DNA from 2 places in the Micromonospora sp. DT227 genome. Region 2 is predicted to be linked to the other one. Evidence: predicted binding sites of a transcription regulator. Region 2 holds the regulator's gene; the other holds the start of a gene.
What was found. Region 2 encodes HspR, which represses chaperone genes until heat shock. Its sites were predicted from a motif close to TTGAGTNNNNNNNACTCAA; they were not measured.
Positions count from the first base shown of each region.

Region 1 (15,451 bases), on a different contig from region 2:
TGCTGGTCGCCTCGATGAAGAGCACGTCCCCGCCCGCGCCGGTGACGGCCAGGCCGGTGGCCACGCCGGGCACCGCCGTACGTTCGGCCGACTCCGGGGTGAACTTGGGCCGACCCAGGTAGCGGGACAGGGTGGCGGTGTCGACGCGGACCGGCGCCGGGTCGGACGCCAACGCCACGGTCACCTTGCGCAGGATCTTCGCCAGCGCCCGTTCGAGCTGCCGGACGCCGGCCTCCCGGGTGTACTCCCCGGCGATCAGCGCCAGCGCCTCGTCGGCGACGGTCACCTCGTCGGCGGTCAGCCCGGCCCGCTCCTGCTGCCGGGGCAGCAGGTGGTCCCGGGCGATGGCCACCTTCTCGTCCTCGGTGTAGCCGTCCAGCATGACCAGCTCCATCCGGTCCAGCAACGGGCCGGGGATGTTCTCCACCACGTTGGCGGTGGCCAGGAAGAGCACGTCGGACAGGTCGAGGTCGACCTCGAGGTAGTGGTCACGGAAGGTGTGGTTCTGCGCCGGGTCGAGCACCTCCAGCAGGGCCGCCGCCGGGTCGCCGGAGTAGCCGACGGCCAGCTTGTCGACCTCGTCGAGCAGCACGACCGGGTTCATCGAGCCGGCCTCACGCAGCGCCCGCACGATGCGGCCGGGCAGCGCGCCGACGTAGGTGCGCCGGTGGCCCCGGATCTCGGCCTCGTCCCGGACCCCGCCGAGCGAGACCCGGACGAAGGTGCGACCCAGCGCCCGGGCCACCGACTCGCCCAGGCTGGTCTTGCCGACGCCGGGTGGGCCGGCCAGGGCGAGCACCGCGCCGGAGCCGCGTCCGCCGACCACGCCGAGGTTGCGCTCCGCGCGGCGGTTGCGCACCGCGAGGTACTCCAGGATGCGGTCCTTCACGTCGGCCAGGCCGGCGTGGTCCGCGTCGAGCACCGCCCGGGCCGCGGCCAGGTCGGTGTTGTCCTCGGTACGCGTGCTCCACGGCATCTCCAGGACCGTGTCCAGCCAGGTACGGATCCAGCCCGCCTCGGGCGAGGCGTCGCTGGCCCGCTCCAGCTTGCCGACCTCGCGCAGGGCCGCCTCGCGGACCTTGTCCGGCAGGTCGGCGGACTCGACCCGGGCCCGGTAGTCGGCGGAGCCGTCCGGCTCGTCCTCGCCGAGTTCCTTGCGGATCGCGGCGAGCTGCTGCCGGAGCAGGAACTCCCGCTGGGACTTCTCCAGCCCTTCCCGGACATCGGTGTTGATCTGCTCGGTGACCTCCTGCTCGGCCAGATGCTCCTTCACCCAGCCGACCAGCAGCTCCAGCCGGGCGGTGACGTCCGGCGCGGCGAGCAGCTCGGTCTTCTGCGCCAGGCTGAGCCAGGGCGCGTAGCCGGCCGAGTCGGCCAGCTCGGAGAGGTCGGTCATCCGCTCCATGGCGTCGATGACCTGCCAGGCGCCGCGCTGCTGGAGCACCGAGGTCATCAGCGCGCGGTACTCGCGGGCCAGTTCCCGGGCCCGGCCGGCCGGCGCGGGTTCGTCGAGGGTCGTCGCCTCGACCCAGAGCGCCGCGCCCGGGCCGGGCACGCCGGAGCCGATGCGGGCACGGGCGATGCCGCGCACCACGGCCGCCGGTTCGCCGCTGGGCAGTCGGCCCACCTTCTCGAGGGTGGCGACCACGCCGACCGAGCCGTACTCGCCGTCGATGCGGGGCACCGCCAGCAGCGTCTTGTCGCCGGTGGCGCGGGCCGCGTCGACAGCGGCCTGGGTGGTCGGGTCGAGGGTCACCGGGACGACCATCCCGGGCAGCAGGACGGCGTCGGTCAGGGGAAGTACCGGAAGAGTTGCCATCGAACACCTGCCATCAGTTGGTTGAGCGTGTCTGGCTCAAGTAACAAACCGTGCACCTTGTTCCGGCTTGTGACCCACGCCACGTCCACACGCTCCGACCCTATTGCCGGTCCATCGTTTACCCCGACCCGCCGAATAGAAAGTGTCGGGTATTGTTGCGGAATTACCGCCAGGTAGGTCAAACTCTTAGCCACACCCCGCCCGACACAGGGAGTAATGGCGATGGCAAGGAAAGTAATCACCGTTCTGACGGACGACCTCGACGGCGGAAAGGCCGATCGGACCGTCGAGTTCAGCCTGGACGGCGTGGCCTACACGATCGACGTCTCCGACGAGAACGCGGGCGTCCTGCGTAAAGCGCTGGACCCGTACATCAACGCTGGCCGGCGCATCGGCCGCGGACCAGTCGACGCCGGCCGCGCGGCGCGGCGCGTCACCCGGCCGAGCACCTCGGGAATGGACCGCGAGCAGAACCGCGCCATCCGCGAATGGGCCGCCAAGAACGGCTACGAGATTTCCGAGCGCGGACGCATCCCGGTCTCCGTGGTGGAGGCGTACAAGAGCCGCTGAGGCTCCCGGTTCACGGTCGGGCGCCACGGGGTCACGCTGGGAATCAGCGGGGCCCCGACCGGCTTTTTCGGTCGACAATTTTCATCCGGCTCGATCGACTCGGCAGCAACTTTCTCGGCGCGCGCACCGCGCGGTGCGCGACCCTGCCGTACCCAGCCTTTCGCGCTGACCGCAGCGACGACGCGGCCGGTGCACGGCCGCCACCCGGGTCCCGTCGCCGGCCCCCGGGGGCCGCCGGACGGTCGGGCGGACAGCGCCGCCCCGTGCTTCCGCGACGGGCGGCGAGCCACCGGCCGCACACCGGGGCGGCGGCACCGACGACCCAGCCCGGAAGGCCCACCGACGACTCGGCCCGACCGACCCACCCGCGACGCGGCCGGAGCCGCCCGGGCGTACCCGGGCGGCTCCGGCCGTCGGCGTGCGGGTCAGTTGACCTGGATGCGCACCACGTCGATGGCGGGGGTCTGGTTCGCCCGCTCCATCATCGGGATCCGGTGCGAGCCGTCGCCGGCCCAGACCGAGCACTGGGCCAGGCCCGAGTCCGGCAGACCCGGGATCTGGATCAGCACGTCGTCCGGCTGGGACCCGCCCCGGCCGTCCTCGGTGGCGACGAAGAAGGCCGGCACGTCCTGCGGGTTCGGGGGCTGCCGGGTGCTGCCGAGCATCCGGCACGCGGTGTGGAAGTGACCGCGGACCAGACCCTGGTCGTTGAGCAGCGAGCTCTCCAGGTAGTAGCCGCCCTGCCCGGCGGCGAGGAAGCGGTCCCGCACCAGGTTCCTCGTGGTGACCCGGAGCGTGAACGGCTGGTTGCGCTGCACCTGGTTGGGGAACTGCGTGATGAGCAGCGACGGGTTGTTCGCCGCGGCGCCGACCTCACCGAACGCGGTGCTCACGCAACGGTTGCCGTTCTGGAAGCCGTTGTGCGCCTCCAACTTGCTGTTGGCGCAGTCCTTGGCCAGCACGTTCAGGCCGTTGTTCTGGCCGCCGCCGTTGTTGTTCCCGCCGTTGTTGTTCCCGCCGTTCTGGCCACCGTTGTTGTTGCCGCCGTTCTGACCGCCGGTGTTGCCGCCGTTCTGGCCGCCGTTGTTGGCCCCGCCGGTGTTGCCGCCGTTCTGCGCGTTGTCGGCCAGGGCGCACGGGGCGAGCTTGTCCAGACCCTGCGGACGCTGGCCGCCCCGCCCGATGGCGGTGGCGATCCGGTTCAACGTCGCGGTCCGCTTGTCGGCGAGCGGCCGGAGGATCGCGTTGTTGATGAAGTCGCCGCCGTTGCGGCCGTCCGCCGCGAGACGTCGGTTCGCCTCGGCGATCTGGCTGTCCAGCAGGGCCAGGTTGCGGTCCACCTCGGCGCCCGCCCGGGCGGGCACCTGCGGCAGCTTGCTCTTCACGTCCGGGCAGGTCACGGTCGGGGTGCCGGCGCCGGCGCCGCCCCCCTTGGTCTGCTGGCACTCGGCCGCCGACATCTGGCCGTCACCCCAGTGGTTCCGGACCCAGCGGCCGTTCTGCCAGGTCCGGGTGGTGCTGCCCTGGCCGCCCGGCGCGGTCGCGCCCGCGCTCGGGGCCACGCAGGACGCCGAGGCCGCGCGGGTGGTCGTCCGCCGGTCCTGGGCGGACGAGATCTGGGTGACGGCGACGATGCCGCCGAAGACCGCGAGCGTGCCGACCACGGCCAGCATCCGCTTGCTCCGCGCGTTACCGGATGACCGGCGCGCCCGTGTGGACCTGCGCATCGAATTGTTCTCCTTCTCGATCCGGTAGTTGACTGGTGATCCCGGCGGAATTCTTCGGGGTGAGATCACTGCGACGTCGGAGCCGCGCGTCAATGGCCGACGGTGCCCTTTCCGCACCGTCTCCGCGCCGTCCGGGCGCGGCGGAAGATCTGCGTCCATTCCCGCTTAGGTACGGAGCGCCGACGGCGAAGGTTCAACCGGGGATCAGAAAAAAAATCGGCGGGCCGGCCGGTGGCCGGAGCGGGCCGGTCAGTCGACGCAGAGATGGTCGAAGGCGAAGCCGCCGTCGAAGGACTCCCGCCGGTCGGCGAGGCGCCGCACCTGCTCACGCAGTTCGGTCCGGTCCACCAGGGACGCCTCGTCGGCGGCCGGGTCACGCAGCTTCTCCCCCAACGCCGTGGCGGCCAGGTCCTCGGCGAGCCGACCCGGATCCACCCCGCAGGAGAAGCCCCGGGACGTCAGTCGCACCCGCTCCACCCGGCAGCGACCGGGCCGCACCTCGACCCAGCTCCAGCCCTCGGCCGGGCCACCGGTCCACCGCACGTGCAGGCCGCGCACGATCGGGTCGGCCAGCCGGCCCGCCACGTACGCCTGGACCGCGTCGGCGCGGGCCACCGCGCCGAGGTCGTTGACCGGGCCGCGCCGGCCGTCCGGCAACCGGCCCACGATGTCGCGGAACCCGACCGTCTCCCCGCCGTCCGGCCCGGTGCCGGCCGCATAGGCACGGGCGTCGAGCACGTACTCGACGAACCGGCGAACCTGCTCGCCGCCGAGCGTCGGTGACTCGACGCGCAGCAGCGGCAGGCCCACGGCGTCGCAGACCGCGTCGGTCAGCCGCTCGGCCCGGCGGGCCGGCGAACCGTCCGGCGCGGGCGCGGCGAACCGGACGGCGAACCGTGGCCGACCGGTGTCGGCGGCGCACACCACCAGGTCGAGGCCGGCCCGTCCGGCGGTGCTCCACTGGCTGCCGGTGACACCGGGCGGCCGGCCCTGGACCAGTTCACCGAGGCGCCGGTCGGCGTACCCGAGGTGGCCGGCGCGGGCCAGCCGCGCCGGCGTGGCGGTCGGGATCGGCCGCAGCCAGGAGGCGGCCACGCTGCCGGTGCTGGTCATCTCGCACAATCCGTCCGTCGCTCGGTCGACGTCCGAGTGTATGGCGTCGATCATGGCGATCACCTCGGCGGTGCGGAGGAATCCGGGCACCCGTCGGGCGGTGCGCCGTCGGGGTCGGCCCTCTAGGCTCGGCGGGTGCACAGCGGACGGACCCCGGAGCGATTCACCAAACGCAGCCTCGTCGCCGTTTCCCACGCCATCGAACGAGCGGCGCTGGCCGAGGCGGAGGACGGCCCGCTCGTCGTGTTCGCGCTGTTCCAGCGGCTGCCGTACTTCGCCCGGGAACGGGAGATCTACCGACGGATCGCCGACCGGGCCGCCGCGACGGTGGTCGCCATGGTCGGCGGCCCGCCGCCGGACCTGCCCGACCGGGTGTACGGGGTGGCGTTGGACGAGGCGGAGGAGCTGGCGCGGGAGTGGAGCGTGGTGGCGCTGACCCCACGCTTCGGCGGCACGCTGGTGGCGTACGACCGGGCCGAGGTCGCGCCCGCGCCGACGCTGGAGGCCGGTCGGCTCTTCGACGGTCGCTGGGGGTTCCGCCGCGACGCGGCGCTGCACGAGGTCATCCGGCTGCGCGAACAGCTCGCCGAGCGGCTGCCCGGCCCGGCCCGAACCGCGCTGGACGAGGCGGTCGCCCGGGTACGGGACATCCCGGCCGGGCCGGGCGAGTCCCGGGCCGAGGCGGCGCTACGGCTGCTGGCCCGGCGCGGCGACCGGAACGCGCGACCGGCCGAGCCGACGGACGGGATGCTCGACGAGCCCGCGCTGCGCCGGTGGACCGGCGCGGACGGGGTGACCGCCTCCGGCACGCTGCCGGTGGCGCTGGTCGGCCTGCGGGTCGACGAGCCGGCCGGCGCGCCGGAACGCTTCGGCCGACGCAGCACCGCCCGGGAGGGCCAGGCCGTGCTCGGCGCGGTCACCGGCGTGCTGCGGCCGGTGGACCGGGCGGTACGCGTCGCCGACAACGAGTTCCACCTCGTCCTGCCCGCGCTCTCCGAACCGGAGGCGTTGGCCGTGGTGGGCCGGCTGCACGAGGCGATCTCGGCGCTGGCGCGGTCGTACCCGTTCGTCGCGTACACGATGCACGCCGCGGTCGCGGTGACCACCCGACGGCCGCTGCCGACGGACGACCTGCGGGCCGCCGTGGAGTGGGCGGTCCGGGAGGGGGTGCCGGTGGCGGGTCTGCCGCCGGAGCCCGCCCCGGCCGGCGCCCGCTGACCGGTCGTCCGCCCACCACGGTCACGCCACGGGCGCCGGAACGAGGGGAGCACGTCGTGCGGGTGGTGTCGCTGGTGCCGTCGCTGACCGAGGCGGTCGCGGCGACCCGGCCGGAGGCGCTGGTCGGCGCCACGGACTGGTGCACGCACCCGGCCGGGCTGGACGTCCCCCGCGTCGGCGGGACGAAGTATCCCGACCTGGATCGCGTCCTCGCCCTCGCGCCCGATCTGGTGCTGCTCAACGAGGAGGAGAACCGGCTGGTCGACGCGGAGGCGCTGCGCGCGGCCGGGGTGCCGGTGCGGGTCACCTTCCCGCGTACCGTGCCGGAGGCGCTCGACCAGCTCGGCGCGCTGGTCGAGGCGCTCGGCGTGTCGGTCGAACCGTCCTGGCTGCGGGCGGCCCGCCGGGCCTGGGCCGCGCCGCCCGTCCCCGAGCACGTCCGGACCGCGGTGGTGCCGGTGTGGCGCCGCCCGTGGGTGGTGCTGGGCCGGGACACGTTCGCCGGGGACGTGCTGCGTCGGCTCGGCGTGGCCAACGCCTGGGCCGACGACCCCGAACGCTATCCGCGTCCGGCGCTCGACGCGCTGCGCGCCCGGTCGCCGGAGCTGGTGGTGCTGCCGGACGAGCCGTACCGGTTCACCGCCGACGACGGACCGGAGGCGTTCCCCGGGGTGCCGGCGGCGCTGGTCTCCGGCCGGCACCTCACCTGGTACGGCCCGTCGCTGGCCGAGGCGCCGGCGCTGCTCGCCGCGCAGCTCGCCACGCCGGTCTGAGGCGGCGCCCGGTCAGGCGATCGGGGTGGCGTGCACCGGGTCCAGCTCCATCAGCGTGGTGTCGTCCACGTCGTACCCGACGGCGTTGTGCACCGCGACCACGCCGGCGACCTGACCGGCCAGCCGGCCGGCGAGTTCGACGGCGCTGCGTCGGTCCAGCCGTCCGTCCAGGGCGACCTCACCGCCGCGGACCTGGACCGTGACCAGGCCGTCCCGGACGGCTAGCACCCGACGCAGCACCTCCTGGACCACGTCCTCGCGGATCTCCGCGTCGGAGCGCAGGTGCACCCGGAGCAGGTCGCCGCGGGTCACGATGCCGGCCAGCCGGCCGAGGTCGTCGAGGACCGGCAGCCGCTTGACCGCCTCCCGGTCCATCAGCCGGGCCGTGGCCGGCAGTGACGCCCGCCCGTGGGTGGTGACCGCCGGCGCGGTCATCAGGTCCCGGGCCACCAGCGCGCCCGCCTTCTCCCGCGCGGCCCGCCGGCGCCGCCCCTCGAACACCCGGCGTTCCTCGATGCGGCCGGACCACTCCACCTTGTGCAGCAGATCCGCCTCGGAGATCACGCCGAGCACCCGGTGGAACGAGTCCACCACCGGCACTCCGCTGACCCGCTCCCGCACCAGCACGTCCACCACGTCCCGGTACGGCGTCTCCGCGTCCACCGTCGCGACGTCCCTGGTCATCACGTCGGCCACCTGCCATGTCCTCATCACGACCTCCTCGCACGGGTCCCTCACCGGCGACGCTAGGCGGCCGGGGGACGGCGCGGCAGGGGCGGCGGACCGGTCGCGGACGGGTCGACCGGACCGGGCCGGGACGGGACCAACGGCCCGGTCCCGAGGGCCCCGACGGCCCTGCTCCCGGCCGCCGCGCGGCGGTGGAATGGAACTGCCACCGGGAAGCGCGGTGCGAGGCACAGAAGGGACGTGGACACCATGACCGCGACAATCGAGCGGACCCCCGCCGACACCATCGCTCCGGCGGTCGAGACCCCCCGCCAGAAGGCCACCCGGTTCGTCTGGGCCGGGCTGCGGATCGCCCTGGGCTGGATCTTCCTCTGGGCGTTCCTGGACAAGATGTTCGGCCTGGGCCACGAGACCCCGGCGAAGAACGCCTGGATCAACGGTGGCAGCCCGACCAAGGGCTTCCTCGGCTTCGGCGTGGCCGGCCCGTTCGAGGGCGTCTACCACGACATCGCCGGCGCGGCCTGGGCGGACTGGCTGTTCATGCTCGGCCTGCTCGGCATCGGCGTGGCCCTGCTGCTCGGCATCGGCATCCGGATCGCCGCCGTCGCCGGTGGGCTGCTCCTGGTGCTGATGTGGACGGCGGTGCTGCCCCCGGAGAACAACCCCGTCATGGACGACCACCTCATCTACGCGGGCCTGCTCGCCGGCCTGGCCCTGGTCGGCGCCGGCAACACCCTCGGCCTCGGCCGGGCCTGGGCGAAGCTCCCCCTGGTCCAGCGCCTCCCCTGGCTGAAGTGAGCGCAGGTCGCCCTCGGGGCGGGCGTCGCCGGCAGGCGGCGCCCGCCCCGTCGTGCGCCCGGCTCCGCCCCGCCGACGCGGCCCGGGTGGGGGGACCGGCGCGTATCGGCCGCTCGCGATCCGGCAGGATCGACGGTGACCACACCGTCAGCACCGAGGAGACCCGCTCATGGAGAAGCCCGAGGTTGGCCCGATCGAGGGCGCGCCGCCCGCCGATCTCGTCGTCGAGGACATCACTGTCGGCGACGGCCCGGAGGCGCACGCCGGCCAGCTGGCCAGCGTGCACTACGTGGGCGTGGCCCACTCCACCGGCCGTGAGTTCGACGCGTCGTGGAACCGGGGCGAGACGTTCGAGTTCCCGCTCGGCGGTGGCCAGGTCATCGCCGGCTGGGACAAGGGCGTGATCGGCATGAAGGTGGGCGGCCGGCGGCGGCTCACCATCCCGCCGCACCTGGGCTACGGCGCCCGGGGCGCCGGCGGCGTCATCAAGCCGAACGAGACGCTGGTCTTCGTGGTGGACCTGCTCGGCGTGCGCTGAGCCCCTCCACCGGCCGCCGGGCCGTCGGCGCGATGCCGGCGGCCCGGTCCCGTGGTCAGGCCGCGGCGCAGGTCAGCAGCTCCCGCGCGGGGCCCGACTCGCGCACCGGCACGACCCGGTGCAGGCCGGTCACCCGCAGCACCCGGGCGACCATCGGCGCGGGATCGACGAGCACCAGCTCGCCACCGCGCGCCCGGACCCGCAGGTGCGCGGCGGCCAGCGTGCGCACCCCGGCGGCGGAGAGCAGCCGCACGCCGGACAGGTCGACCCGCACCACCGGCCGCGCCGGCGCGGCCCACAACGCGGCCCGGAACGCCGCCACGGTGGCGATGTCGATCTCGCCGACCGGACGCAGCTCGACCACGTGGTCGAGCACCTCCGTCGCCACCTGGAAGCGGTCGTCCGTCATACCCCAAACCTACCCTCGCCCACCGACAGTTTCCGCTGCTCGGCACCGGGGTTCCGGGTTGCGCCCGGGTGCCGACCCCGAGCCGTCTCAGGGTCATCCCGCAGCCGCCCGCCGGCCCGGTCGAGCGGCCCGCGGGGAGCACCCCCGAGCCCCGTGGAGCGGACCGGCGGACCGGACACGCCGTGGCGGACTCCCCCGCGCCGCGTCGGCCGGGCCACAATGAGCCGATGGCCGTTCCCCGCCCGCGCGTCCCCCTGCTGATCCGCCCGGTCCGTGAGCCGGCCACCGTGCCGCCGCCGCTGGCCGGGGCCTGGGCCGCCACCGACACCCGGCTGGACCGGGCCGACCTGCTGCCGCTGCCCGAGGGCGGGCACGGCCCGGAGGACGTGGTGATCGACGCCGAGGGGCGGGCGGTCAGCGGCGACGAGGACGGCCGGCTCTGGTGGTGGCCGGCCGACGCGCCGGCCGGCACCCGCCCGACGCTGCTCGCCGAGACCGGCGGCCGGCCGCTCGGCATCGAACTGGACCCGGTCGACGGCGGGCTGCTGGTCTGCGACGCGTACCGGGGGCTGCTGCGGGTCGACCCGGCCGGGGCGGTGCACGAGCTGACCGGCACCGCGCCGCCGGTGCATCTGGCCGACAACGCCGCGGTCGCCCGGGACGGCACCGTGTTCTTCACCGACTCGTCCGACCGCTTCCCGCTCTCGCACTGGAAGCGGGACCTGCTGGAGCACCGGCCCAACGGGCGGGTGCTGGCGTACGACAGGCGCACCGGACGCACCGACGTGGTGGCCGACGGGCTCTACTTCCCCAACGGGCTGGCGCTCACCCCGGACGAGTCGGCGCTGATGCTTGTCGAGACCGCCACCCACCGGCTGCTGCGGGTGGACCTGCCGACCGGGCGGGCCACCGTGCTGACCGACCTGCCGGCGTATCCGGACAACGTCTCCGCCGTCGGCGACGGGACGTACTGGATCGCGCTGCCCAGCCCCCGACTGCCGATCATGGAACGGTTGCTGCCCCACCCCCGGGTCCGGCAGCTCGTCGCGCTGCTGCCCGGGGCGGTGCAGCCGCAGCCGCGCCGCTACGGTCTGGTCGCGCTCGTCGACGGCGCCGGGCGGGTGCTGCGGACGCTGCACGGCCCCGGCGGCGCGTACCCGATGGTGACCGGCGTCCGGCAGCACGGCCAACAGCTCTGGCTGGGCAGCCTGACCGCGACCGGCGTGGCCCGCGTCGACCTGGACTGAGGTCGACGTGGGCCGGCCCGCGCGGACGCGGGCCGGCCCGTGGCCGTTCCTCCCCCGGTTCAGCCGCCGCTGTTGCTCGCCGACGGGGTGGGCGCGGGCGACGACCCGCCGGCCACCGCGCCCGGGTGCGGCGTCGGGCTCCGCGTGGGCTTCAACCCCGCCGGTACGGGCAGCGCGCTGCCCTTGGCGAACTCGTCCCAGCTCACGTTCCAGGCGGTGAAGCCGTTGCCCTGCTGGAGCTGCACCTCGGTGCCCTTGACGGTCACCAGGTCACCGACCTGCGTGACGCCCATCAGCCAGTCCGCACCGGCGGCGGACACGTTGGTACAGCCGTGCGAGGTGTTGTTGTAGCCCTGTTCCCCCTCCGACCACGGCGCCGAGTGGATGAACTCGCCGCCCCAGGTCAGCCGCTGGGCGTCGTCCACGTCGACCACGTAGCCGCCGTCCGGCTCGCCGCGGGTGTCGAACGTGGTGTGCTCGTGCTTCTCCATGATCACCATGGTGCCGCTGGAACTCGGCGTGCTTGGCTTGCCGAGGCTGACCGGCAACTTCCTGAGCACCTTGCCGTCCTGGTAGACGGTCATCTGCTTGGTGGTGTTGTCGATGTCGAGCGACACCTGCCGGCCCACCCTGGCGGTGGCCACCCGGTCGGAGTCACCCACCGCGTCCTTCCCGATCGGCAACCCCTCCAGCGCGCTGCGCACGCTGATCCGGGTGCCGGGCTTCCAGCGGTCCGGCGCCCGGTACTCGGCCTGCTTGCCGTCCGCCATCCACGACCAGGTGCCCGGCTGCGGCGGGTCCGTCCTGACGAACAGCCGGCGCTGCACGTCCGCCCGCGCCTGTTCCGGAATGGGCGGATCGAAACCGAGTACCACCGGCATCGCCGTTCCGTACGTCTGTTTGTCCTGGAGATACAATTCGCTGGTGACGGCCGGTTTGGTGGATTTGGCCATCGTCGTGAACGTCGTCTTCCGCGTCGTGGTCCTCCCGGAATCGCCGCTCACGGTCACCTCGGCCGTGTACGTCCGGGAATTCGCCAGCGGGCGGTCCGGCACCCAACCGGATCCGTCCTCCCGCGCCTGGGCCGGCACGGGGCGGCCCTTGTCGTCGGTCAGCTTGACGCCGGTCACCTTGCCGTTGCTGGGCTTCGTGCCCACCTCCGCGCTGATCGGCACGTCACGGGCCCGGTCGGCCGGCGTCACCGTGACCGACGGCGGGGCCGCCTCGGCCCGCTTCGCCACCGACTTCGGGCCGGCGGTGCACGCGCCGACCGCGAGTGGCGCGACCGCGACAGTCATCGCGAAAAGCGTCAGTCGCCGCCTCACAAACATATTCCGTCCCCCATTTCGGCACCCCCTCGCCCACATTCTGTAGGCCCGTCGTCACGGTGTGGCGCCTTCAGCGGAATTGCTCGGAAACGGCTGCGTGAAATGGGTCGCTGGCGGCCGGATCGGGAGTCGGCGGGCCCGACGACCGGTATCGCCCGTCCCGGGCGTGGCGCTCCCCTGCGGACGGCCGCAGCCCCGGGACAGGGGGCTGCGGCCGTCGGGGTCAGACGTTGACGATCAGCAGGGCGGGGCGTTCGACACAGTCGGCCACGTGGCGCAGGAACCCGCCGGCCACGCCGCCGTCGCAGACCCGGTGGTCGAAGGTGAGGCTGAGCTGGGTCACCTTCCGGACCGCCAACTGCCCGTCGACCACCCAGGGCTTGTCCACGATCCGGCCGACGCCGAGCAGCGCCGCCTCCGGATGGTTGATGATCGGCGTCGAGCCGTCCACCCCGAACACGCCGTAGTTGTTGAGCGTGAACGTCCCGCCGGTCAGCCGGGCCGGGGGCAGCGTGCCGGCGCGAGCCGCCGCCGTGGTCTCGGCCAGCGCGGCGGCCAGTTCGCCGGTGGTGAGCCGCTGGGCGTCACGCAGCACCGGCACCACCAGGCCCCGGTCGGTCTGCGCGGCGATGCCCAGGTGCACGCCGGCGGACTGCACGATCCGCTGCCCCTCGGTGTCGACGCGCGCGTTGAGCTGCGGATACCGCCGCAGGCCGCTCAGGCAGACGCGGGCCAGCAGAGCCAGGATGCTCACCGGCGCGTCCGGGGTGGCGGCGTTGATCGCGGCCCGGGTCTCCAGCAGCCCGGTGGCGTCCACGTCGACCCAGATGGTCACCTCGGGGATCTCCCGGCGGCTGCGGGAGAGCTTGTCGGCGATCACCTTACGGATGCCGGTGAGCGGGACGACCACGTCGCCGTCGCCGGCCGGGACGAGCCCGACGTGCGCGTCCGGCACGGCCGCCAGCCGGGCGGCCGGCGCGGCCAGCGCCGTCTCCACGTCCGCCCGACGGATCACGCCGCCCGGCCCGGTGCCACGCACCGACGCCAGATCGATCCCCTGCTCCCTGGCCAGCCGCCGCACGATCGGCGAGATGACAAGCGGCGCCGAGGCCGGATCACCGGTCCGCGCCGGATCGGGCGTCCGGTCCGCCGACGCGGTCGAGCCGGCCGGGACCGACGCTCCGGCCACCGTCCCCGGGTCGGTCCGGGCCGGCGAGCCGGCCGCGAGCGCGGGACCGGGCTCCGCCGGGGCGGGTGCGCCGGGTTCGGGGGCGAGCGCCAGGCGGGGTCGGCGACGCCGCCGGCCCGCACCGCCGTGCCCGGTGCCGTAGCCGATCAGGACATTGCCGGAGCCGGCCCGCTCCTCCTCGCGGTAGGTGGCGTGCGGGTCGGGGGCGTCGCCGCCGTCGAGCGGCGCGATGGTGATCAGCGGCTGGCCGACCGGGCGGACCTCACCCGCCGCGCCGTGCAGCGCGACGACCCGGCCGGCGTACGGGCAGGGCACGTCGACGACGGCCTTGGCGGTCTCCACCTCGACCACGCTCTGGTCCACGGTGACCACGTCGCCGACCGCGACCCGCCACTCGACGATCTCCGCCTCGCTGAGCCCCTCACCCAGGTCGGGCAGGAGGAAGTCACGGGTCCCCACGGCGGTGCGTTCGCTCATGCGGAGCCGGCCGGGCATGCCCTCACGGCCCTCGCTCCGCTCGGTGCGTTCGCTCATGCGGCTGCCCACCGGGAGTCGGGCTGGTCGTCCCACTGGAGGCGGGCCACGGTGTCCAGCACCCGGTCCACCGAGGGCAGGTGGGTGTGCTCCAGCATCGGCGCCGGGTAGGGGATGTCCAGCCCGGACACCCGCAGCACCGGCGCGTGCAACGCGTGGAAGCAGCGCTCCTGCACCCGGGCGGCGATCTCGGCGCCCACCCCGGCGAAGCCCTGCGCCTCCTGGATCACCACGCAGCGGCCGGTACGGCGCACCGACGCGGTGACCGTGGCGTCGTCGAACGGCACGATGCTGCGCACGTCGACCACCTCCAGGTCCCAGCCCTCCTCGCGGGCCGCCTCGGCGGCGGCCAGCGCCACCGGCACCGCCGGCCCGTACGCGACGAGCGTCGCGTCGGTGCCCGGCCGGCGCACCACGGCGGTGCCGATCGGCGCGGTACGCGCCGGCAGCTCCGCCTCGCCGCTGGAGAAGTAGAGCTTCTTCGGCTCCAGGAACACCACCGGGTCCGGGTCGTCGATCGCGGCGCGCAACAGCGAGTACGCGTCGTCGACGGTGGCCGGGGTGACCACCTTCAGGCCGGGGGTGTGCGCGTAGTACGCCTCGGACGAGTCGCAGTGGTGCTCCACGCCGCCGATGCCGCCGGCGTACGGGACCCGGATGACGATCGGCACGCTGAGCGCGCCCCGGGTGCGGTTGCGCAGCTTCGCCACGTGCGAGGCGATCTGCTCGAACGCCGGGTACGCGAACGCGTCGAACTGCATCTCGACCACCGGCCGCAGCCCGGACATGGCCAGGCCGACCGCGAAACCGACGATGCCGGCCTCGGCGAGCGGGGTGTCGAAGCAGCGCTTGTCGCCGAAGCGGGCCTGCAACCCGTCGGTGATCCGGAAGACGCCGCCGAGCTGGCCGACGTCCTCGCCGAAGACGAGCACCCGCTCGTCGTCGAGCAGCGCGTCGGCGAGCGCGGCGTTGAGCGCCTTCGCCATGGTCACGGTGGCCATCAGGCGTCCCCCTCCTCGTCGCGGGCCGCGGCCAGCTCGGCCCGGACCAGTTCCCGCTGCTCGACGAGCTGCGGCGTCGGCTCGGCGTAGACGTGCTCGAAGAGGCTGAGCGGATCCACCGTCGGCTGCTCGTCCATCCGGCGGCGCAGCGTGGCGGCGTACGCCTCGGCCTCTTCGGCGACCGCCGCGACCGCGGCGTCGTCGAGCACGCCCCGGGCCCGCAGGTACGCCTCCAGCCGGGCGATCGGGTCGCGGTCGCGCCACGCCTCGACCTCGTCGGCGTCCCGGTAGCGGGTCTGGTCGTCGGCGTTGGTGTGCGGCTCCATCCGGTAGGTGTGCGCCTCGATCAGGTACGGGCCCTTGCCGGCGCGGGCGTGCGCGACGGCCCGGTTCAGCACCGCCAGCACGGCCACCGGGTCGTTGCCGTCGACCTGCTCGCTGGGCACCCCGTAGCCGACGCCCTTGTACGCCAGGCTCGGCGCGGCGGTCTGCCGGGACAG
Region 1 is NZ_JBNCLA010000003.1:40,115-55,565, forward strand. Features, by position in the region: gene lon (endopeptidase La) at 1-1,819, opposite strand, end outside; gene ACLQ2W_RS12485 (histone-like nucleoid-structuring protein Lsr2) at 2,042-2,389, shown strand; gene ACLQ2W_RS12490 (hypothetical protein) at 2,815-4,116, opposite strand; gene ACLQ2W_RS12495 (hypothetical protein) at 4,366-5,319, opposite strand; gene ACLQ2W_RS12500 (DICT sensory domain-containing protein) at 5,365-6,447, shown strand; gene ACLQ2W_RS12505 (helical backbone metal receptor) at 6,504-7,220, shown strand; gene ACLQ2W_RS12510 (CBS domain-containing protein) at 7,233-7,931, opposite strand; gene ACLQ2W_RS12515 (DoxX family membrane protein) at 8,148-8,705, shown strand; gene ACLQ2W_RS12520 (FKBP-type peptidyl-prolyl cis-trans isomerase) at 8,875-9,243, shown strand; gene ACLQ2W_RS12525 (anti-sigma factor antagonist) at 9,299-9,652, opposite strand; gene ACLQ2W_RS12530 (SMP-30/gluconolactonase/LRE family protein) at 9,880-10,899, shown strand; gene ACLQ2W_RS12535 (Ig-like domain-containing protein) at 10,959-12,230, opposite strand; gene ACLQ2W_RS12540 (dihydrolipoamide acetyltransferase family protein) at 12,451-13,893, opposite strand; gene ACLQ2W_RS12545 (alpha-ketoacid dehydrogenase subunit beta) at 13,947-14,951, opposite strand; gene pdhA (pyruvate dehydrogenase (acetyl-transferring) E1 component subunit alpha) at 14,951-15,451, opposite strand, start outside.
Region 1: a site for HspR is predicted at 1,841-1,859, ahead of lon (endopeptidase La). Genes of this name have one in related genera too.

Region 2 (15,451 bases):
GCGTACGCGGTGCTCGGCGACGAGAAGAAGCGTCGCGAGTACGACGAGATGCGGTCGCTGTTCGGCTCGGGCGCGTTCCGGCGCGGCGCCCGCGGCGCGGGCCAGTCCGGGGGCACGCCGTTCGACGTCTCCGACCTGTTCGGCGGTGGCGGCGGTGGTGCCGGCGGTGGTGGCGACGCCCGGTTCGGTGGCGGCGGCTTCACCGACCTGTTCAGCACGATCTTCTCCGGTGGCGGCGCCGGCGGCGGGGCACGCCCGCGCGGTCCGGCCCGGGGCCGGGACGTCGAGGCCGAGGTGGCGCTGGACTTCTCCGACGCGGTCCGCGGCGTCACCCTGCCGCTGACGCTGCGCGCACCAGGGGTGTGCGACACCTGCCACGGCAACGGCGCGAAGCCGGGCACCACGCCGCTGGCCTGCCCGGTCTGCCACGGCGCCGGCGTGACCACCCGCAACCAGGGGTCGTTCAGCTTCTCCGAGCCGTGCCGCAACTGCCAGGGTGTCGGCACGATCGTCGAGGAGAAGTGCCCGGAGTGCCACGGCAGCGGCGGGGTCACCAAGACCCGCACGCTGACCGTGCGCTTCCCGGCCGGGGTGGCCGACGGCCAGCGGATCCGACTGGCCGGTCGCGGCGAACCCGGCGACCGGGGCGGCCCGGCGGGAGATCTGTTCGTGCACGTGAAGGTGCGCCCGGACGAGCTGTTCGGACGCACCGGGGACGATCTGACCCTGAACGTCCCGATCACGTACGCCGAGGCGGTGCTCGGCACCGACCTGCGGGTGCCGACCCTGGACGGCACGGTGACGTTGCGGGTGCCACCGGGTACCCCCGCCGGGCGGGTGTTGCGGGCCCGCGGCAAGGGCGTCGTACGCAACGACGGCCGCGCCGGTGACCTGCTGGTCACGCTCGACGTGGTGGTCCCGGCGAAGGTGTCGGACGAGGCGCGGGCGGCGCTGGAGACCTTCGCGGCACAGACCCCGCCCGCCGCGCGGGAACATCTCGACGCGCGGGTACGTCGATTCAGTTGACGGCGGCAGCGGAGGTGAGCGGGCATGTCGGAGGAGTACGTCGGCTCGGGTGACCCGGCCTACGAAGCCAAGATTCTGATGATCTCGGTGGCGGCGCGAATGGCGGGCATGCACCCCCAGACGCTGCGCCAGTACGACCGGCTGGGCCTGGTGCAGCCCGGCCGGGCGGCCGGCGGCGGTCGCCGGTACAGCGTCCGGGACGTGGTGCTGCTGCGCGAGGTGCAGCGGCTCAGTCAGGACGACGGGATCAACCTGGCCGGGGTCAAGCGGATCATCGGGCTGGAGCGGCTGCTGGAGGAGGCGCAGCAGCGGGTGGCCCGGCTGGAGGCGGAGCTGGACGCCGCGTACCGGCGGATCGCCGAGCTGGAGTCGCTGGGTGGCTTCCCCCGCGGCGACCTGGTGCCCACCAACCGCACCTCCACCGCGCTCGTGGTCTGGCGTCCCCGCCGTACCCCCGATCGCTGACACCTGCTGCTCGCGCTCGTCCGAGGGCCGGCACGTCCCCGCTGTTCCCGGGGCCGTTGCCGGCCTTCCGTCGTCTCTCCCATTGCCCCCATGGCTGCAGAGCAAGTGGGTGGAACGCCATGGCTGTCTCCGGGCCGCGGAGGGATCCATGGCGTTCCACCGGTGCCGGCCGGAGGTTGCGGAAGTGGGGGTGCGGCGGAGTGGATTCCACTAGGCTTCCGATCAGGGATGAAAGCCCTGAAACGGAATCCGGGCTGGCGGGGGGAGCCATGGCGGAACCGGCGAAGAAAGTGGCGGAACGCGCGGAGGAACGCCTCGAGAAGGTGGCCGAGAACGTCAAGGAGCGGTTCGACCGGGTCACCGAGGGCCGCTTCAGCGACAAGGTCAAGGAAGGGCGCTTCGCCGACCAGACCGACCACGGTGTGGACCGCGCCAGGGACGACGAACGGCGCAAGAAGCAGGGCGGATCGACCTGACGGTCCGCCGACGAACGGGCCGGGACCCACGGGGGGCCCCGGCCCGTTCGCCATTTCGCGCGGGCCGGACGCCACTCGGCCCACCCTGACCGGTGATCATGAAGTTGGCGGCATCGGTGGAGATCGACACCGCCGTCAACTTCATGATCACGGCGGAGGCGGGGTGCGGCGGGTGGGGGGTCAGAGGCGGCGGTTCTCGCGGACCAGGCCGCCCTCGCACCAGTCGCGGTAGACGAAGAGATCCGGGCGGGCGAGCAGCACCCGGCTGTTGTGCGCCCAGTTGCGCATCAGGTCGTCGCCGGTCCGTTCGGCCTGCTCGACGAGCTTGCGGAAGCGGCGTTTCGGGTGCGCGCGGAAGTTCGTCCGGATGCCGTCGGCGGCGTAGATGTAGAGGCAGTGCAGCGCGAACCGGCGGGCCGGGCAGGACCGGTCCATGGCCAGGTCGAACAGCGTCTGCACCAGGTGGTCACCGGCGACCAGCAGGTCCCAGTCCGGTGGCATGGAGGCCAGTGGCACCGAGTCCGGTTGGTACGCCCAGGCCCGCAGCTCGGCGGGCGAGGGGTCGACCGGGTTGGCGAAGCCGTGGAACGTCTCTTCCCGCACGTTCACCGGCCGACCTTCCGCTGACGCTGACGGGGGCTCCGGCCACCCGCGGACCCTGGCTGCTGGGGCGACACGTTAACGCGCTTCGGCGGAGCAGTGGTAGCCCTTCCCGGAATCAATTTGACAACCGTTGGCCGGGCCGGACCGGCTGAGCAGCCGATCAGGCCCGGCCACGGGTCAGTCGCCCACCGGCACCGTGACCGGTCGGGTGGCGGCGGCACGTCGGCGCAGCCACTGCTTGAACCAGGGGGTGTCCGGCAGTCGGGCGAGCAGCGGACCGGTCACCACCGTGATCAGCACGTACGCGGTGGCGAGCGCGGCCAGCTTCGGCTCCACCGGGTAGACGGCCGACACGGCCAGCCCGGCGATGACGATGGAGAACTCACCGCGCGGAGTGAGCGCCAGGCCGGCCCGCCAGCGTCCGGGCTCGGCGATCCCGGCCCGACGGGCGGCCAGGTAGCCGGTGGCCACCTTCGTCGCCATGGTCACCACGGCCAGCAGCAGCGCGGGCAGCAGCACCGGCGGCATGTCCAGCGGGTTGGTGACCAGCCCGAAGAACACGAAGAAGACCGCGGCGAAGAGGTCTCGCAGCGGCGACAGCAGTTGGGTGGCGTGGTGCGCGACCGGCCCGGACAGCGCGATGCCGACCAGGAACGCGCCGACCGCGGCGGAGACCTGGAGCTTGGCCGCGATACCGGCGACCAGCAGGGTCAGGCCGAGCACGCCGAGCAGCAGCGCCTCCGGATCCTTGGCGGAGAGCGCGGTGGAGATCAGGTGCCCGTACCGGATCGCCACGGCCAGCACGACGACCACGGTGAACACCGCGATGGCGAGCGCGATGCCGCCCTTCATCAGGCCGACCCCGGCGAGCAGCGCGGTGACCAGCGGCAGGTAGAGCGCCATCGCCAGGTCCTCGATCACCAGGACGGAGAGGATCACCGGGGTCTCCCGGTTACCGACCCGGCCCAGGTCGCCGAGCACCTTGGCGATCACGCCCGAGGACGACACCCAGGTGACGCCGGCGAGCACCACGGCGGCGACCCAGCCCCAGCCGAGCAGCAGCGCGAACGCGAAGCCGGGCAGCGCGTTGAACACCGCGTCGATGAGCCCGGCGGGCGCGGCCGAGCGGAGGTTGCCGACCAGTTCGTTCGCGCTGTACTCCAGGCCGAGCATGACCAGCAGCAGGATCACGCCGATCTCCGCGCCGACGGCGAAGAACTCCTCGCTGGCGTTGAGCGGCAGCAGGCCGCCGTGCCCGAAGGCGAGGCCGGCCAGCAGGTAGAGCGGGATGGGCGAGACGCCGACGCGACGGCTGAGCCGGCCGAGCAGGCCGAGCAGGAGCAGCAGCGCGCCGACCTCGACGAGCAGGATTTGGGTTTCGTGCATACGCGTCAGCCGTCCGGGTCGGTCTCGGCGAGGATGGAGGTGACGCCGTCGAGCCCCTGTCGGGTGCCGACCACGACGACCACGTCGCCGGATTCGAACCGGAAGGTGGGGTCGGGCGAGACGTTCACCTCGCCCTGACGCAGCACGGCCACGATGGACGCGCTGGTCCGGGTGCGGGCCTTCGTGTCGCCGAGCCGCCGACCGACGTACTTCGAGCCGGCCGGGATCACGATCTGCTCGGTCAGCAGCCCGGCGGCCTGCTCGCGCAGCCCGGAGAGTTGACCCAGCATCAGCGACGCGCCGAGGATGTCGGCCAGCGCCTCCGCCTCGTCGTCGGTCAGCGGTATGTCGTGCTGACAGGAGTCGGGATCGTCCGGGTCGTAGAGGACCAGGTCGCGGCGGCCATTGCGATGGGAGACCACGCCGAGCCGGCGGCCGGATTCCGTCATCAGGTCATGACGTACGCCGATTCCCGGTAAGGCGGTCTGTTCGACACGTACTCGCACGCCGGTGAGGCTACCTCTGCCAGGCACATGCTGCTCCCGGAGCCGAGCCACCACCCGGATGCTCGTGGAATCAGGAGGCGTTGCCGCGGGGGGTGACATAGGTGCCCTTGCCCTGGTGCCCCTCGACCAGCCCTTCGGCCTGGAGGATCAGCAGCGCCGAGCGGACCGGCTCTGCGGAGACCTGGTAATGGGCGATCAGCTCGCGCAGCGAGGGCGTTGGGCGGGATCACCGTCTCGGCCGAGGACGACCAGGGCGTACGCCACTGGGTGTTCTGCGACCGCAAGCTCGACGGCGGCCGGCGCTGCGTGCTGCGCGCCGACCACGTGACGCCCTGCACCGCACGTCTCCCCGGCCGGAGACGGTGACTCAGGTCACACGGGTGGAGTTGAGCGGAATAGACTCAACTCTGGTTGTGTCATGTCCAGTCGACACGCCGATCCCGGGGGAGCCCATGAACACGGAACGCCTCACCACCAAGAGCCGCGAGACCATCACCGGTGCCGTCGCGCTGGCGAACCAGCGCGGTCACGCCACCGTGGAGCCCTGGCACCTGCTGCTGGCCCTGCTGGACACCGACGGCTCGACCGCCGCCGGCCTGCTGCGCGCCGTCGGCGCCGACGCCGCCGAACTGCGCCGGGTCGCCCAGCGCTCGGTCGACGCGCTGCCCGCCGCGCGCGGCTCCAGCCTGGCCGAGCCGACGTTGGCCCGGGAGTTCGTCAACGCCATCGGCGCCGCCGAGCAGATCGCCCGGCCGCTCGGCGACGAGTACACCTCGACCGAGCACCTGCTCGCCGGGCTGGCCCGGGTCGGCGGCGCGGTCTCGGTCGCGCTGAAGAACGCCGGCGCCACCGAGGAGAACCTGGTCGCCGCGTTCCCGACCGTCCGGGGCGGGGACCGTCGGGTCACCACCGCCGATCCGGAGCAGACCTACCAGGCGCTGGCCAAGTACGGCGTCGACCTGACCGCCAGCGCCCGCGACGGCAAGATCGACCCGGTGATCGGCCGGGACTCGGAGATCCGCCGCGTGATCCAGGTGCTGTCCCGGCGTACCAAGAACAACCCGGTGCTGATCGGTGAGCCGGGCGTCGGCAAGACCGCCATCGTCGAGGGCCTGGCCCAGCGCATCGTCGCCGGTGACGTGCCCGAGTCGCTGCGGGACAAGAAGCTGGTCTCGCTGGACCTGGGCGCGATGGTTGCCGGCGCGCAGTACCGCGGCCAGTTCGAGGAGCGGCTCAAGTCCGTGCTGGAGGAGATCAAGAACTCCGACGGGCAGGTCATCACGTTCCTCGACGAGCTGCACACCGTGGTCGGCGCCGGCAAGGGCGAGGGCTCGATGGACGCCGGCAACATGCTCAAGCCGATGCTGGCCCGCGGCGAACTGCGGATGGTCGGCGCGACCACGCTCGACGAGTACCGCGAGCACATCGAGAAGGACCCGGCGCTGGAGCGCCGCTTCCAGCCGGTGCTGGTCGGCGAGCCGACCATCGAGGACACCATCGGCATCCTGCGCGGGCTCAAGGAGCGCTACGAGGTGCACCACGGCGTACGCATCACCGACGCCGCGCTGGTCGCCGCCGCCGCGCTCTCCGACCGCTACATCACCGACCGGTTCCTGCCGGACAAGGCGATCGACCTGGTCGACGAGTCCGCGTCCCGGCTGCGCATGGAGATCGACTCCCGCCCGGTCGAGGTCGACGAGATCGAGCGGGCGGTGCGCCGGCTGGAGATCGAGGAGATGGCGCTGGCCAAGGAGCCCGACGCCGCCTCCGCCGAGCGCCTGGCGCGGCTGCGCAAGGAGCTGGCCGACAAGCGTGAGCAGCTCACCGCGCTCTCCGAGCGTTGGCAGACCGAGAAGAGCCACATCACCAAGCTCTCCACCGCCAAGGAGGAGCTGGAGCGGCTCGGCGGCGAGGCCGAGCGGGCCGAGCGGGACGGCGAGCTGGAACGCGCCGCCGAGCTGCGCTACGGCCGGATCCCCACGCTCAAGGGTGAGCTGAAGCAGGCCGAGGAGGAGCTGGCCCGGCTCCAGGCCGACGGCGCGATGCTCAAGGAGGAAGTCGGCGCGGACGACATCGCCGCCGTGGTCGCCTCCTGGACCGGCATCCCGGCCGGCCGGCTGCTGGAGGGCGAGACCGCCAAGCTGCTCCGGATGGAGGAGTCGCTGCGGGCCCGCGTGGTCGGCCAGGCCGAGGCGGTCGGCGCGGTCTCCGACGCGGTCCGCCGCGCCCGGGCCGGCGTCGCCGACCCGGACCGCCCGACCGGCAGTTTCCTCTTCCTCGGCCCGACCGGCGTCGGCAAGACCGAGCTGGCCAAGGCGCTCGCCGAGTTCCTCTTCGACGACGAGCGGGCCATGGTCCGCATCGACATGAGCGAGTACGGCGAGAAGCACTCGGTGGCCCGCCTGGTCGGCGCCCCGCCCGGTTACGTCGGGTACGAGGAGGGCGGCCAGCTCACCGAGGCGGTGCGCCGCCGGCCGTACTCGGTGATCCTGCTGGACGAGGTGGAGAAGGCCCACCCGGACGTCTTCGACATCCTGCTCCAGGTGCTCGACGACGGGCGGCTCACCGACGGCCAGGGCCGGACGGTGGACTTCCGCAACGCCATCCTGATCCTCACCTCGAACCTGGGGTCGTCGGTGATCAGCGACCTCACGCTCGGCGAGGAGGAGCGCCGGGAGGGGGTGCTCGCGGTGGTCCGGTCGCACTTCAAGCCGGAGTTCCTCAACCGCCTCGACGACATCGTGGTGTTCGCCGCGCTCCAGGGCGAGGACCTGCGGGCCATCGTCGACATCCAGCTCGACCGGCTGCGGCGCCGGCTGGCGGACCGTCGGCTCGGCATGGACGTCACCGACGCGGCCCGCACCTGGCTGGCCGACCACGGGTACGACCCGATCTACGGCGCGCGCCCGCTGCGCCGGCTGGTGCAGTCGGCCATCGGTGACCGCCTCGCGAAGGCGCTCCTGGCCGGCGAGATCCGCGACGGCGACACGGTCCAGGTCGACCTGGCCGACACCAAGGACGCCCTGACCGTAACCGCCGCCTGACGGATCCCCTTCCCCGGCTCGGGGCCCCGCCGGACCGGCGGGGCCCCGCCCCCTTCCGGCGATCATGAGGTTGGCGGTGCGACACGCCGTCGTGGTGCCGGACAACTTCATGGTCAACAGCGTCGGGTCGGGGCGGAGCGGGCAATAGGAGGGCATGGTGGGGATGGGGAAGAAGGACCGGGAACTGGACGCCGCCGTCCGGCAGCTCGCCGAGGCGGACACGCTGGCGTTCGGCGGGGTGGGGTTCGCGGGGCAGATCCTGCCGGCCACGGACGCGTACCGGCACATCGAGCGGGCACTCGCCGACCATTCCGAACGCGCCCGGAAAGAGGTGGATCGGCTGCTCCGGAAGGGCTCGCCGGCCGGGAAGGCGTACGCGGCCACGCTGCTGGAGACCGTCGACCCGGCGGCCGGGCGGAACGCCTGGGAACGGCTGCGCGACGACGACGGCGAGTTCACCACGTTCCACGGTTGCGTGATGGGCCGCACCACGCTGCGTGAGTACGCGGCCGAGCGACTCGCGGCAGACCGTAGCTGACCCCACACTCAGCGAACAGCGCTTCGGCCGAGGTGCGCGGGGTTGTTACCGTCTCCGCCAATGCAGGTTGGGGGGAGGCGGTCATGAACGGTTCGGTGGCGTACGTGGTGGCCACGCTGGGGTGCCTGCTGGGGGTGGCCGGCGTGGTGATCGCCGTGATCGCGCTGCGCAGGTCCCGCTCGGCGCCACGCCCGAAGGCGGCACCCGGTGACCCGTTCCGGGACCGGGACTCGGACGCGCTGCGCGGCGACCCGCGCGCGCTCAAGCCCGGCGACATCGTCGAGATCCGCCAGGTGCCGTACACCGTGCGCGGCTCGGTGCACCTGGTCGAGGGCGGTTGGAGCTGGGCGGAACACCTGCTCGACGACGCCGGCGGCGTGAAGCGCTGGCTCTCCGTCGAGGCGGAGCCGGACCTGGAGATGGTGCTCTGGGCCAGTGAGCCGGGGGCCACGGTGACGCCGGGCGCCCCGACGCTGGAGATCGCCGGTCGCCGCTACAACTGGGACGAGTCCGGCCAGGCGCGCTACACCGCGACCGAGGGCACCGGCCTCGACCCGCGCGGCACCATGCGCTACCACGACTACCAGGCACCCGGCGGGGCCCGGTTGTCCTTCGAGGCGTACGGCGAGGCCGGCTGGGAGGTGAACCTCGGCGAGGAACTGCGCCGCGCCGAGGTGATGATCTACCCGCAGGGCGGCCCGGACCAGGTGAAGTGAGCGTGCTCGTCGCCCTGCAGACCCCGTACGTCGACAGCCGCGCCGCCGACCTGAGCCTGACGCTCGGTGGCCCGGAGCTGCCGGCGCTGGCCGTCCGCGACGTCGACCTGCCCGGCGGGACCCGGCTGCGGCTGCGCCTGCTCGGTGCCTCCCACCAGGTGGTCCTCGGCGGGCTGACCGAGACGGTCGCCTGCCTGCCCGGCCGCCGGCCGCACCTGCCGGACACGCTGCACGACGCGACCGCCGGCTACCGGTTCACCGCCACCGTGCTGCGGCCGGCTGGCGACGGCCTGCGTACCCGGGTCGCGGCGCTCCGCGCCGAACTGGCCGGCGACCCGTTCGCCCTGGTCGGGGTGTTTCCCGGCGACGAGGACGCGGTCACCGCGCTCGCCGTCCGACCCGACCCGCCGGGCGGCCCGGTCGCCTGGCGCACCTGGCACGCCTACCCCCAGACAAACGAGCTGGTCCTGACCGAGACGGTGGTGGAGGAGCTGTGACGTACCGACGGTGGTTCGTGGTGGGCGTGGCGGTCGCCGTGGTCGGCGCGCTGGTCGCCGCTTTCGCGATCTTCTACGGCAACTTCTCGCCACGCGGCTACGTGCAGGACCACTACTCCCGGGCGTCCGGTCGGGACATCGGCTCGCAGGCCGTCGCGTACACCTCGAACCGGTCGCCGAGCCAGGTCTCGAAGGAGATTACCGACACCTGGCAGCCGGCCGACCAGTACGTCGACGGCAGCGGCGTGTACCTGCGCTACGACGACGACTCGGTGGTGATCCTCCCGCTCGCCGTCGGCTCGGTGATCCTGCTGGAGCGGATGTCCACCGCGTACCCCCGGTACCACAGCGTCGTCGGCAACAGCTGGGGCTGGGGCCGAGGCAGCACCGTCCGGGGCGGCGGCCCCGGCGCCGGCAAGTAGCCCGTCCGACCCCCTCACCCTGGAGTTCCTGTGCAGCATCTCGTCACCGATCTGCTGGTCACCCTCGCCTATGGCGTGGTCGGCGTGGTCCTGATGGCCGTCGGCTACCTGCTTGTCGACCTGGCCACCCCCGGCAAGCTCCACGAGCTGATCTGGGCCGAGCGCAACCGCAACGCCACGCTGCTGCTCGCCTCCAACCTGGTCGGCGTCGGCACCGTCGTGGTCGCCGCGATCGTGGCCAGCGCCGACGACTTCATGCTCGGGCTGGTCGGCGCCGCCGCGTACGGGTTCCTCGGTCTGGTGATCATGGCGGCGGCGTTCGTGCTGCTCGACGTGGCCACCCCCGGCAAGCTCGGCGAGCTGCTGGTCGACCCGGACCCGCACCCGGCGGTCTGGATCTCCGCCACGGTGCACGTCGCCACCGGCGCGATCATCGCCGCCGCCATCAGCTGATGACCAACAGCAAGACCACCGCGACGGGCGCGCAGAAAAAGCGCCAACAGGTGCTGATCTGGACGGTGATCATCGGGGTCACGGTCGGTGCCTGCGTCCTCGGGGCGATCACCGGCGACTCGGACACCACCGTTCCCGCGCCAGCCGCCGACGAGCGCTCCGGCACCGTGCCGATCCTCCAGGCCGCGGCCGACAGCCAGGGCATCTGCTACGGGTGGCGACTGCTCGACGGGTACGACCCGGTGAGCGTCGGCTCCAACCTCGGCGACGGCACCCCGGTCGAGGACGCGGCCGGCTGCGCGCGCTGGATCGAGGTGACCGCCAACGTCTTCTACACGTCGTCCAGCAGCGAGTCGAACGACTCCGCCGCGATCCGGGTCCGAGGCTCGTCGGACATCGAGTTCTCCGACCTCTCCGCGATCGAGTCGGGGCTGGGCCGCTTCGGGCTGGACGAGGACGCGTTCGTCGACGAACCGGGTTGGGCCGTCACCCGGGCCGCCACGATGCTGCCGCTGCTCGCCACCGAGCGAGGGCTGGCCGACCCGGCCGCCGTCCTCACCGCCGAGCCGGCCACCCCGGCCGCACCGCTACCGGACGCCGGCAGCGACTTCTGGCGGGACCGGTGGGTCCTGCTGCTCACCACGGTCGGGCTGTTCCTGGCCGCCGCGCTGTTCATCGCCGTGGGCGTGCGACAGCGAAACCGGCAGCGCCGGGAAGCCGGGCCCGCGCAGCGCGCCGGGGCGGGACCCGCCGGGCGTACCCGGGAGGAAGCGTGACCGTCGACGTGCCCGCGCGGCCGCGGTGGCGCGCGGCCCGCGCGGCGGTCCTGCTCGCGGTCTTCGTCTGCGCGGCCTGCGGCCTGGTGTACGAGCTGGCGCTGGTCGCGCTCGGCAGCTACCTGATCGGCGACGCGGTCGGGCAGGCGTCGATCGTGCTCGGCGTGATGGTCTTCGCGATGGGCGTCGGCGCGCTGGTCGCGAAGCCGTTGCAGTCCCGGGCCGCGCCCGCGTTCGCCGCGATCGAGCTGACGCTCGCGCTGCTTGGCGGCCTCTCCGTGCTCGGCCTCTACGCGGCGTTCGCCTGGCTGGACCTCTACGGCCCGGCGCTGGTCGGCACCGCGTTCGTGCTCGGGCTGCTGATCGGCGCGGAGATCCCGCTGCTGATGGTGATGCTGCAACGCATCCGCGAGCAGTCCGCCGGCAGCGCGGTGGCCGACCTGTTCGCCGCCGACTACGTGGGCGCGCTGCTCGGTGGGCTGGCCTTCCCGTTCCTGCTGATGCCGATCTTCGGCCAGCTCAAGGGCGCGCTCGTGGTCGGCGCGGTGAACGCCGTCGCCGGGGTGGTGCTGGTCTTCACGGTGTTCCGCGACGAACTGAGCCGCCGGGCGCGGGTCGGCCTCGGCGCCGGCTCCGTCGTGGTCGCGCTCCTGCTCGGGTACGCCTGGGTGACCGCCCACGACTTCGAGGTGACCGCACGCCAGCAGCTCTACCGCGACCCGGTGGTGCACGCCGAGCGCAGCCGCTACCAGGAGATCGTGCTGACCCGCTCGGTGCGGGAGGTCGGCCACACCGACACCGACCTGCGGCTCTTCCTCAACGGTGACCTCCAGTTCAGCTCCGTCGACGAGTACCGCTACCACGAGGCGCTGGTGCACCCGGCGATGCGCGGGCCGCACGGTGACGTGCTGGTGCTCGGCGCCGGCGACGGGCTGGCGGCGCGGGAGATCCTGAAGTACCCGGACGTGCGCTCGGTGACGCTCGTCGACCTCGACCCGGCCGTGGTGACGTTGGCCCGCAGCGAGCCGCAACTGCGCGACCTCAACCACGCCTCGCTCACCGACCCCCGGGTACGGGTGCTCAACCTGGACGCGTTCGGCTGGCTGCGGACCGCCACGCAACGCTTCGACGTGGTGATCGCCGACCTGCCCGACCCGGACGAGACGGCCACCGCGAAGCTCTACACGGTCGAGTTCTACGCGCTGGTCCGGCCGGTGCTGGCCCCGGGCGGGCGGCTGGTGGTGCAGTCCGGCTCGCCCTACTTCGCGCCCCGGTCGTACTGGTCGATCGAGCGGTCGGTGCGGGAGGCGGGGTTCGCCACCGTGCCGTACCACGTCGACGTGCCGAGCTTCGGCGACTGGGGGTTCGTGCTCGCCGCGCCCGGCGACGCCGCGCCGGAGCTGGCCCTGCCGGCCGACGCGCCGCCGCTGCGTTTCCTCACCCCGGCCGTGCTCGCCGCCGCCGCCACGTTCCCCGCCGACCGTGGCCGGGTGGACGTGCCCGCCTCCACGCTGTTGCAGCCCAGGGTGCTGGAGTACGCCCGCGAGGAGTGGCGCGGCTACTAGGTTTCGGAGCATGCGGGCACACCATCGGCTGGTCCGCCGGCTGCCGACCCGGGCGATCGGCGCCGCCGCGTACCTCCAGGCGTTCGTGCTCTCCGGTGTGGTCACCGTGCTGGCCGTCCGGGCCTACCTCCAGGCCACCAACTATCCGCAGCTCGGCGGCGGTGGGCTGCACATCGCGCACGTGCTCTGGGGTGGCCTGCTGCTCGTCGTCGGCCTGGGCATCGCGCTGGTGTTCCTCGGTGGTGGGCCGCGCACCGCCGGCGCGGTGGTCGGCGGCGTCGGGTTCGGGCTCTTCATCGACGAGGTCGGCAAGTTCGTCACCGCCCGCACCGACTACTTCTACGCGCCCGCCGCGGCCATCATCTACGTCGTGTTCGCCCTGCTGGTGCTGCTCACCCAGGCGGTACGCGGGCGCACCGGCCGGGGCCGGCTGACCCCGGCCGAACGCACCGCCAACGCGCTGGACCTGGTGCTCAGCGGCCTGCCCGGTGGGCTGACCGACAGGCGTCGGATCGCGGTGCTGCGCCTGGTGCAGGGCACCGGGCCGGCCACCGAGGCGGCCCTGGCCCAGGTGCTGGACGCGGTGCCCCGCCGGGAACCGCCGCCGGTGCGATTCTGGCAGCGCGGGGCGGCGTGGGCCCGACGCCTCGCCACCTGGGCGGTGGGCCGGCGCTGGCTGGTCTGGCCGGTGGTGCTCTGGCTGGTGGTGGAGCCGGTGGTGACCGTGGTGGCGGTGGTCGTCGACGGCGTGACCGGCGCGCTGGACCAGGAACGGGAGTGGGGCGCGGTGCTCGGGGTGAGCGCCACCGCGCTGGTCACCGCCGTGCTCAGCCTGCGCGCGGCCTGGCTGCTGCGCCGGGACCGGACCGAGGCGTTCCGCCTGTTCAAACTGGCCATCCTGGTCGACCTGCTGTTCGGGCAGGTCTTCAACTTCACGGTCAACCAGTTCGGCGCGGTCTCCGCGGTCGCGCTCGACCTGGCGCTGCTCGGCGTGGTCACCGCCGAGCACCGGCGGCTGCGCCGCGCCGCCGATCACTGAGCCCTTCTGCCGTGCTCACCTGGCCCGGGATCGCTACGGTGGTGATCTCATCCAGGGAGGGAGAATCATGGTCGATGCTCCGGGCACCTCGCCCCGCGCGCGTCCCAGTGTGGTGACGCTTTCCAGTTGGCTGCTCATTCTCGTCGCCGCGATCCAGGTGCTGAACCTGATCGTGACGCTGTCCGTCATCGGCAAGATCCGGGACGTGCTGAAGGACGCGTACGCCGGCACCTCGGCCGAGTCGGCCGGTGACATCGCGTACGCCTTCACCATCGGCACGTCGATCCTGTCGCTGCTGCTGGCGGCCGGTCTCGTCGTGTTGGCGTTGCTGAACAACCGGGGCAAGAACGCCTCCCGTATCACCACCTGGGTGGTGGGCGGCATCCTGTTCTGCTGCACCGGTGGCAGCCTGCTCAACGGCGTCTCCGGCGGCACCATGGGCGGCGGCAACACCAGCGGCGACCTGCCCAGCGGGCAGGAGATCCAGCGCCGGCTGGAGGACGCGCTGCCGTCCTGGTTCGCCCCGGTCAGCACGCTGCTCGGCGTCGTCGCGCTGCTCGCACTGCTGGGCGCGCTGATCCTGCTGGCGCTGCCGAAGTCGAACGAGTTCTTCCGCAAGCCGAAGGCGGGCTGGGAGCCGCCGGTGCCGGGTGGTGCCTACCCGGCGTACCCGTCGGCACCGGGCCAGTCGGCCGACCCCGGCTACCCGTCGGCCACGGGGCAGTCGGGCGACCCGTCGTACCCGGCGTACCCGTCGACCCCCGACCAGCCGCCGACCACGCCGCCGCCGGCCGGGCCGACCGGTCAGCCGGGCGAGCGCCGTGACCCGGAGCCGCCTTCCGGAAACTGACGTCCGGATATCAGCGACGCCGACGGTCCCTCCGAGTAGGTTGCAAGCCGACGCCTACCGGAGGGACCTGTCGTGTCGTACCCCGATCGGGTCGCGCCCCGCCGGCCGGGCGCGGTCGTCGCGGCGGTGGCCGTGCTGCTGCTGATGGCGGTCGGCGCCGTGGCGTACGCGGCGACGAACCTGGTGATCGCCGGCGGCACGGTGGACCGGTTCCGGGCCGCCGCGGCGGGCACCGACGCGGGCGGTGACGACATCGACCGGGTCGCCGGCCTGCTGCGCGGCTCGACCGTGCTGACCGCCGTGCTCGGCGTGCTGGCCGCGCTGTTGCTGGTCGGGCTCGCGCTCGGGCTGCGCGCCGGCCGCCCCGGCGCACGGGTGGCCACCTGGGCGGTCGCCGGGCTGGGGCTGCTCTGCGGCTGCTGCGGGTTCGCGACGCTGGTCGGGCAGCGGGCCGCCCCGCTGCGGCTCGGCGCCGACGACCGGGTCACCGCCGATCTGCTGGGGCTGGTCGGTGACGCGTACCCGGACTTCTGGCTCGCGGCGAACGCGGCCATGTTGGTCGCGCAGATCATCGGGTACCTGGTGGTCGTCGCGCTGCTCGCGGCGCCCTCGGCGAACGCCTTCCTGCGCCGTCCGGCCCCGGCGCGGTCCGGCCCGGCCACCGGCTACGGCGCGACCGTGTCCGGCGGGCCCGCCTCCGGGCCGACGCCCTGGGGCCCGCCACCCGGCCTGACCGCACCGACCGGGCCGACCGGGCCGGCCGCGACCGCACCGACCGAGCCCTCGACGCCACCCGCGTCCGCGCCGCCACCCCCTCCGTCTGCGCCCCCGTCGTTGTCGTCGACTCCGTCCGCGCCACCCGCGTCCGCGTCGCCGATGCCGCCGTCTGCGCCGCCGATGCCGCCGTCCGCGTCGCCGATACCGCCGTCCGCGTCGCCGATGCCGCCGTCCGCGTCGCCGTCGTCCCCGTCCGGCTCGCCCCCTCCGGAGGATCGTCCATGACCGACGCCGCCGTACCCGTCCGTCGCCGGGCCCTCATCACCGGCGCCAGCCTGGGGATCGGCGAGGCGTTCGCCCGCCGGCTCGCCG
Region 2 is NZ_JBNCLA010000001.1:540,275-555,725, forward strand. Features, by position in the region: gene dnaJ (molecular chaperone DnaJ) at 1-1,026, shown strand, start outside; gene ACLQ2W_RS02700 (heat shock protein transcriptional repressor HspR) at 1,051-1,491, shown strand; gene ACLQ2W_RS02705 (hypothetical protein) at 1,761-1,967, shown strand; gene ACLQ2W_RS02710 (hypothetical protein) at 2,148-2,576, opposite strand; gene ACLQ2W_RS02715 (cation:proton antiporter) at 2,748-3,956, opposite strand; gene ACLQ2W_RS02720 (cation:proton antiporter regulatory subunit) at 3,962-4,462, opposite strand; gene ACLQ2W_RS02725 (GntR family transcriptional regulator) at 4,533-4,670, opposite strand; gene ACLQ2W_RS02730 (hypothetical protein) at 4,679-4,828, shown strand; gene clpB (ATP-dependent chaperone ClpB) at 4,915-7,506, shown strand; gene ACLQ2W_RS02740 (hypothetical protein) at 7,661-8,044, shown strand; gene ACLQ2W_RS02745 (DUF4178 domain-containing protein) at 8,128-8,760, shown strand; gene ACLQ2W_RS02750 (DUF2617 family protein) at 8,763-9,257, shown strand; gene ACLQ2W_RS02755 (DUF4247 domain-containing protein) at 9,254-9,679, shown strand; gene ACLQ2W_RS02760 (DUF350 domain-containing protein) at 9,710-10,132, shown strand; gene ACLQ2W_RS02765 (hypothetical protein) at 10,132-10,908, shown strand; gene ACLQ2W_RS02770 (polyamine aminopropyltransferase) at 10,905-12,473, shown strand; gene ACLQ2W_RS02775 (hypothetical protein) at 12,514-13,512, shown strand; gene ACLQ2W_RS02780 (hypothetical protein) at 13,580-14,362, shown strand; gene ACLQ2W_RS02785 (hypothetical protein) at 14,435-15,364, shown strand; gene ACLQ2W_RS02790 (SDR family NAD(P)-dependent oxidoreductase) at 15,361-15,451, shown strand, end outside.